Regions from separate parts of the Ruegeria sp. HU-ET01832 genome, predicted to be linked through region 2. Evidence: riboswitches for the same ligand, from Rfam matches in the RefSeq annotation. Region 2 holds a riboswitch; the other holds the start of a gene.
The links. Region 2 has a riboswitch for cobalamin ahead of ABWV79_RS03590 (CbtB domain-containing protein). Riboswitches for the same ligand answer to the same signal wherever they lie in the genome.
Positions count from the first base shown of each region.

Region 1 (3,314 bases), on a different contig from region 2:
GGACAGAGGAATGGATGTGGTTCCGTAGATTGTCGAAACCAGAAGTAGGGCGGCCAGAATGGCCACCCCCATCAAAAGTGTCAGCCCCAGACGGCCCAAATCAGTTCAGACCCGTGCGCATGGCTGCTGCCAATTTTGCGATGGCCTGAATGTTTGCCGGCCCAGGGGTCAATTCTTCGTACCGCAAACCGATCCAGCGCTCGTTTTTGACCGCGTCGGTTTGTGACATCACAGGATGTTCTTGCAGAAACCTGAACGTATCCGCCGCTCCGTTTCCGGTTTGATAATCCAACAGCACTAGAAATTCAGGGTTCGCGGCTGCCACGGTTTCCCATGACGTGCGACCCCAGCTTGTGTCCATATCACGGGTAACGTTGAGACCACCCGCCGCTGCTATCATTGCGTTGGGGATTGCGTATTTCCCAGCAGTGAACGGAGCGTCCGCCGGGCCATCCAACAGAAACACTCGAGGTTTCGGTAAGTCTGCGGTTTGTGCCTCGATTGCGGTTAGTTCATCCTTCCAACCAGATACAAGCGCTTCGGCCTTGTCTTCGACATGCATGACTTTGCCCAGTCGCAGAATGTCGTCAAACAAAAGGTCCATGCTGGCCTCGGGGCGGTCTTTATGCAAATGAACGCAGCTTTCAGTCAGGATCATGGTTGTGATCCCGAACGGGGCAAGCGTTTCTGGCGTTACATCCCCACCGGGGCGCATTCCATAGTACCAGCCGGCGAAGAACAGATCGGGTTCAACCGCGACAATATTTTCCACCGATGGATATTTCGGTGCCAGTTCGGGGATATCTCCACGTAGCGTGTCGAATTCAGGACTGGTTTTGTACCAGCCGGTGATGCCCGTGAGGCCGACGATTTTGTCTTGCAGATCCAGCGCAAAGGCCATGTCGGTCATGTTCATGTCATGTACGACCAACCGTTCGGGCTGGGTTTCAAACACCAGCGGTTCACCACAATTGTCTACGGTCACTTCATGCGCAGCAACACCGCCCGCCATGGCCATAACCAGAGCCACGGACAAGATATGTTTCATTTTGGAAATCTCCTGGAGGGTTGGGAAACAGTGGTTTTTCGTATGTCCAGCGCAGGGATCATCCGACCGTCGTGCTGAAAGAACAAGTAGTCGACGCCGAACGTGTCGCGCACATGTTGAGTCGTCAGGACCTCCGAAACAGGGCCAAAGCCGGTCAGCCGGGTAGATTTCATTAATGCGACATGGGTGGCGAATTCGGGGATCATGACAATGTCATGGACAATCATTATGACGGTTATCCCCAGTCCAGCGACCAGCGACAGCATCCGCCCTTTGGCGTCGGGATCCAAATGGTTCGTCGGTTCGTCCAAAAACAGAAGAGTAGGGTTCTGCGCCAGCGCACGCGCGATATGGGCGCGCTGACGTTCGCCACCCGACAACACTGCCATGCGCTTGTCGGCAAGCTCCATAAGGCCGGTCAGGTCCAGAATTCGCGTCAAGTCGTTTGCGTGATCTTCAGAGGAGCGGTCCGAGCGAATTGGAATTTGCCCAAGTGCCACATAGTCACGCAGATGCAACCGCCCATCGGGATATTCCTGCTGACTAACGACGGCAATTTTTCGGGCGCGCTCCGTCGCTGACAATGTTTTCAAGCTCTGCTCTTGCACCAGAACGTCGCCTTCAGACAGAGCTTCAGCGCCACATAGTAAGTTCAGCAGAGTGGTTTTGCCAGCGCCATTCGGACCGGCAATGGCCAGAACCGACCCCTCTTCCAGATCGAACGAGATGTCCTGCAACAGAACGTCACCGTGAAAAGAATAGTAGGCTACACCACGCGCCTGCAGGAAGGGTCTGCTCATCATCGAGCTTCTCGAACAGCCAACGCCGGCATGCGCGCCAATGTCTTAGTTATCAGAGGCGCAGGCCTGTCTGTGGCCTTTGTCCAACCAGTTGCGCTGCCCAGGTATTGCGCGGCGAATTGGGCAAGAGCATTCAGCTCCTGCTCGCTGCCGATATCACCAAACAGGTATTGGGCTTTTCCCAGGGCCTGAAATCCGACAGTGACCGGGTGATCGCATCCAGCCATACAATCTACTGTGCGCACTGCGAAACCCGCAGGCAATTCAGGGCACAAGGCATCCGCAATGTGCTGCGCTGCCTCCAGACCCTGACAGGTCGCGCAGATCAGAACGAAATGATCAGTGGTCTCGACCATCAAGCGCCTGTTCCACGGCCGCTGGGGCCGTACTGAAACGCGGTCGCGCATAAAGGCGTAAGAGGTACCATCAAGCCTCCTTCCAGGACGCCCCGCCCCGGGTTGGTTTCGGTTGCGATGGCAGGTCTCCTGACTTGCGAGTCGAGGCTTGGCCACCCTTCCCGACATTATTCATGTCAGTGGGATATTGGCTTCGCTCACCGCCTACAGTTGCGGGGGCAGTTACGGACTTGGCACTTAAACCTCACCGTATTCCCTTTTCACCGCAGGAGCATGCCCCAGGGAACCATCAAATGCGTCACTGCCCGAGATCAGATCGCCGGTCAACACAAATCACCGGAGGTTGCGCAGGAATGTAGTTTTGAAAATATGTTTCCTTTCAGGAAAATTGCAGGCGATAACGACGAAGCGAAAGACGTTAAGGATAGGTTGGTGAAAGCATCAAACGATAGGTCCAAACCTCAGTTTTCTCAGGATCCCCACAAGGTCAGGGACCCCGGTGAAAAGAATCTCGAAACGGCGATCGGTCGGGAAATCCGCGCGTTGAGGTTGCAGCAGGGTGTAACAATTGCGGAATTGTCGAGGCTGACCGGGTTATCCATCAGTATGCTGTCAAAAATCGAAAACGGATACACATCGCCTTCATTGACGACGCTGCAATCGTTGGCCAATGCCCTAAGCACACCGATTACTGCATTTTTCCGCAGATACGAAGAAACCCGAAACGCAACCCACACCAAAGCAGGGGAAGGCATTGAAACCGAGAGGGCCGGGACACGCGCAGGCCATCAATACAGCCTTTTGGGTCATATGGGGTCTAATGCCAGCGGTGTTGTGGTCGAACCCTATCTGATCACGCTGACGGAAGAGTCCGACACTTTCCCGACGTTCCAGCATGACGGGATTGAAATGCTCTACATGCTTGAAGGCGAAGTCGATTACAGACACGGCGATCAAATCTATCTGCTGGAGCCGGGTGATACGTTGTTCTTTGATGCGGACGCACCGCATGGACCCGAGGTGCTGCGCAAACTGCCAGCCCGTTACCTGTCGATCATCTCATATCCGCAGACGCGTTAGTCACGATTCGGCGATTGATAACCCGCTGCT
Region 1 covers NZ_BAABWL010000003.1:274,059-277,372, forward strand. The annotation lists gene ABWV79_RS11215 (FecCD family ABC transporter permease) at 1-99, opposite strand, end outside; gene ABWV79_RS11220 (ABC transporter substrate-binding protein) at 101-1,048, opposite strand; gene ABWV79_RS11225 (ABC transporter ATP-binding protein) at 1,045-1,848, opposite strand; gene ABWV79_RS11230 (DUF1636 family protein) at 1,848-2,204, opposite strand; cobalamin riboswitch at 2,307-2,510, opposite strand; gene ABWV79_RS11235 (helix-turn-helix domain-containing protein) at 2,637-3,284, shown strand.
Region 1: another riboswitch for cobalamin. It lies ahead of ABWV79_RS11230 (DUF1636 family protein); the one in region 2 lies ahead of ABWV79_RS03590 (CbtB domain-containing protein).

Region 2 (3,314 bases):
CAGATCTGGTCTGGTTGCCGGGCGGATATCCCGAGTTGCATGCAGGCATTCTGGCCGCCGCATCCGTCTTTCAGGAAGGGTTGCGAAACCACGCGCAAACCAAGCCCGTGCATGGGGAGTGCGGGGGTTATATGGCGTTGGGACAGGCTCTGATCGATAAAGAGGGTGTCTCGCACCAGATGGCCGGGTTGTTGGGGCTGGTGACGTCCTATGAAAAGCGCAAGTTCAATCTGGGCTATCGCCGCGCCGAACTGCTGGCCCCGATGCCCGGCTTTGCCGTAGGCACAGGCCTGCGGGGGCATGAGTTCCACTATTCCTCGATCATCGAGCAACCTGACGCGCCTTTGGCCCGTGTGTTTGACGCAGAAGGGGCCGAAGGGCCGCAGACCGGATCGGTGCGTGGCAACGTGACCGGCACGTTCTTTCACCTGATCGCGGAGGCCTCAGTATGAGTGGGTTTGTCTCGTTCATTGGCTCAGGCCCCGGCGACCCGGAGCTGTTGACGCTGAAGGCTGTGGACCGGATGCAGAAGGCGGATGCGGTGCTGTTTGATGACCTCAGCAGCGGGCCGATCCTGACCCATGCGCGCGACGATGCCGATCTGGTGGGCGTGGGCAAACGGGCGGGGCGCCCCTCGCCCAAGCAGGACCATGTCAGCCGGTTGCTGGTGGATTACGCCCTGACCGGGCAGCGGGTCGTGCGGTTGAAATCCGGCGATGGCGGCATGTTCGGGCGTCTGGAAGAAGAACTGGTGGCCCTGCGCGCGGCTGGAATCGAATACGAGATCGTACCCGGCATCCCCTCGGCCGTGGCGGCAGCGGCGGCGGCGGGCATCCCGCTGACCCGCAGGCTGACCGCGCGGCGGGTGCAATTTGTCACTGGTCATGATGTCAGCGGCAAACTGCCCAAGGACCTGAACCTGGCCGCTTTGGCCGACCCGGACGCGACCACGGTGGTCTTTATGGGTAAGCGCACCTTCCCCCTGCTGGTTGAGACGCTGCACGCCCATGGCCTGCCGCTGGAGACGCCAGCACTAATGGCCGAATCCGTCTCGACCCCCGAACAAAAGCTGCATCGCAGTACTGTAGGCGTGCTGTCCGAAAAACTGGCGGACGAGATAGGCACCGCCCCGGCGCTGATCCTTTATGGCCCGCTGGCAGAGTTTGACGATGTTTGACCTGACCTTGATCGGCATTGGCACCGGGAACCCTGACCACGTGACCTTTCAGGGCGCGCAGGCGATCCGCTCGGCGGACCTGATCCTGATCCCCCGCAAGGGCGAGAACAAAGCCGATCTGGCCGGACTGCGCGAAAAGATCATCGCGCAGGTGACCGACACACCGCCGCAGATCGCCTATTTCGACATCCCCAAGCGCCGCTCGGAAGACGGGTATCTGCGCGGGGTGGACGAATGGCACGACGCGATTGCGCTGCGCTGGCGCGAGGCGATTACCGCCCATCCCGGCGCACAGCACGTGGCGCTGCTGATCTGGGGCGATCCGTCGCTATACGACAGCTCACTGCGAATCGCGGCGCGGTTGGACCCTCAACCGACGACGCGGGTGATCCCTGGCATCACAGCGCTACAGGCGTTGACGGCGGCCCACGCGATTCCGATCAACGATCTGGGTGCCCCCTACATCGTGACCACGGGGCGGCGGATTCGCGACGAAGGGTGGCCGGACGGTGCATCAAACGTGGCGGTCATGTTGGATGGTGAGTGCTCGTTCCAACATCTTCAGATGGCAGATTATGACATCTGGTGGGGGGCTTATGTGGGCATGACTGAAGAAATCTTGATCAACGGCACTCTGATCGATGTTGCACAGTCGATTCTGGACACCCGAGCGACTGCGCGCGCTGATCATGGGTGGATCATGGATATTTATCTTCTCAAAAAGCGCGTGATCTGACCTAAAACGTCGCAAATGGCGATTGCGCGACAGCAGATGTAACGGCTAAATGAACCTGTCTGGTCCTGTCGGCAATACCGGCAAGCTAAGAGGGAATGTGGTGAGACCGCGCGCGATCGAATCCACAGCCGCCCCCGCGACTGTAAGCGGTGAGCCCTGTTCAACCAGCCACTCCTGAGTTTCAGGGGGAAGGCGAACAGAGGCATCGACCCGCGAGCCAGGAGACCTGCCAGGCACGAATGAAAACACCAACCGTCGGGTGCGACGGTAAAGGAGAACTAAAAATGGCAACTCAAGCAACAACCGCATCGACCTCACGCGTTGGTATCCTGCCGGTTATGTTCGCTGTGGTTCTGGGCCTTGGCGTCATCACGCTGACCGGCCACGTTCAGGCCGCGGCCCTGCATGACGCAGCCCACGATGTGCGCCACGCGACCGGCTTCCCCTGCCACTAAACCCATGTTTAGCCGTATCCTGACCAGCGCGTTGTTCGCTGGTGCTGCAGCGGGGCTGATTGCCGCCTTGCTGCAGTTGGTCTTTGTGCAACCTGTGTTGCTGCACGCGGAACTGTATGAATCAGGCGAATTGGTCCATTTCGGCGGTGACGTCGTAAGTGCTCACCCCGAGCTGCCGGGAATGTTCTCGGACCTGTTCCGCGATGCGCTGAGCGTCATTTTCACGATGCTTATCTATACAGGTTATGCGCTGATGATGATTGCGCTGATGTCCGTGGCTGAGGGCAACGGCCACAAGATTGACGGGCGCACCGGCGTTTTGTGGGGGCTTGCGGGGTTCATTGCCGTACACCTCGCACCCGGATTCTCGCTCGCGCCAGAAGTGCCCGGCGTGGCAGCAGCCGATGTCGCTGCGCGTCAAATCTGGTGGTTTGCGACCGTCGCCGCAGCAGGTGTTGCCATGTGGCTGATTGCTTTTGGCGGCACCCTGATCAGCTATGTGATCGCAGCCGCCCTGCTGTTGGCCCCACATCTGATCGGCGCGCCCGAGCCGGACGTGTTCACCGGCCCCGTTCCGACTGAGATCGGCGCGCTGTTTGCCGCACGCGCCTTTGGCATCGGACTGGTAGCCTGGGTTTTGGTCGGGGCATTCGCCGGATACTTCTGGCGACATGAAAGCCAGCGTGCCGAAGCTGCGGCCTGACCAACACGCCTATAAACACGCCGAGACCAGCTCGGCGTGTTTCTACTACCATCAAGGAACATAAAATGGCACGCTCACTTGCCCTGTTTGCAATCGGCATAGTTTTTGGCAGTGGTGCAGGATTTGTAATTGCGGCTGCAAATGGCGTCACTTTCGACGGCCATGACCATGGCGATCCTGCACATCACAGTCCATCTCACGCCGAGGCAGCCGCACACGATCATTCGACTGCCATCAACCTGC
Region 2 covers NZ_BAABWL010000001.1:711,055-714,368, forward strand. The annotation lists gene ABWV79_RS03575 (cobyrinic acid a,c-diamide synthase CobB) at 1-452, shown strand, start outside; gene cobA (uroporphyrinogen-III C-methyltransferase) at 449-1,177, shown strand; gene cobF (precorrin-6A synthase (deacetylating)) at 1,170-1,913, shown strand; cobalamin riboswitch at 1,957-2,161, shown strand; gene ABWV79_RS03590 (CbtB domain-containing protein) at 2,198-2,368, shown strand; gene ABWV79_RS03595 (CbtA family protein) at 2,373-3,071, shown strand; gene ABWV79_RS03600 (hypothetical protein) at 3,137-3,314, shown strand, end outside.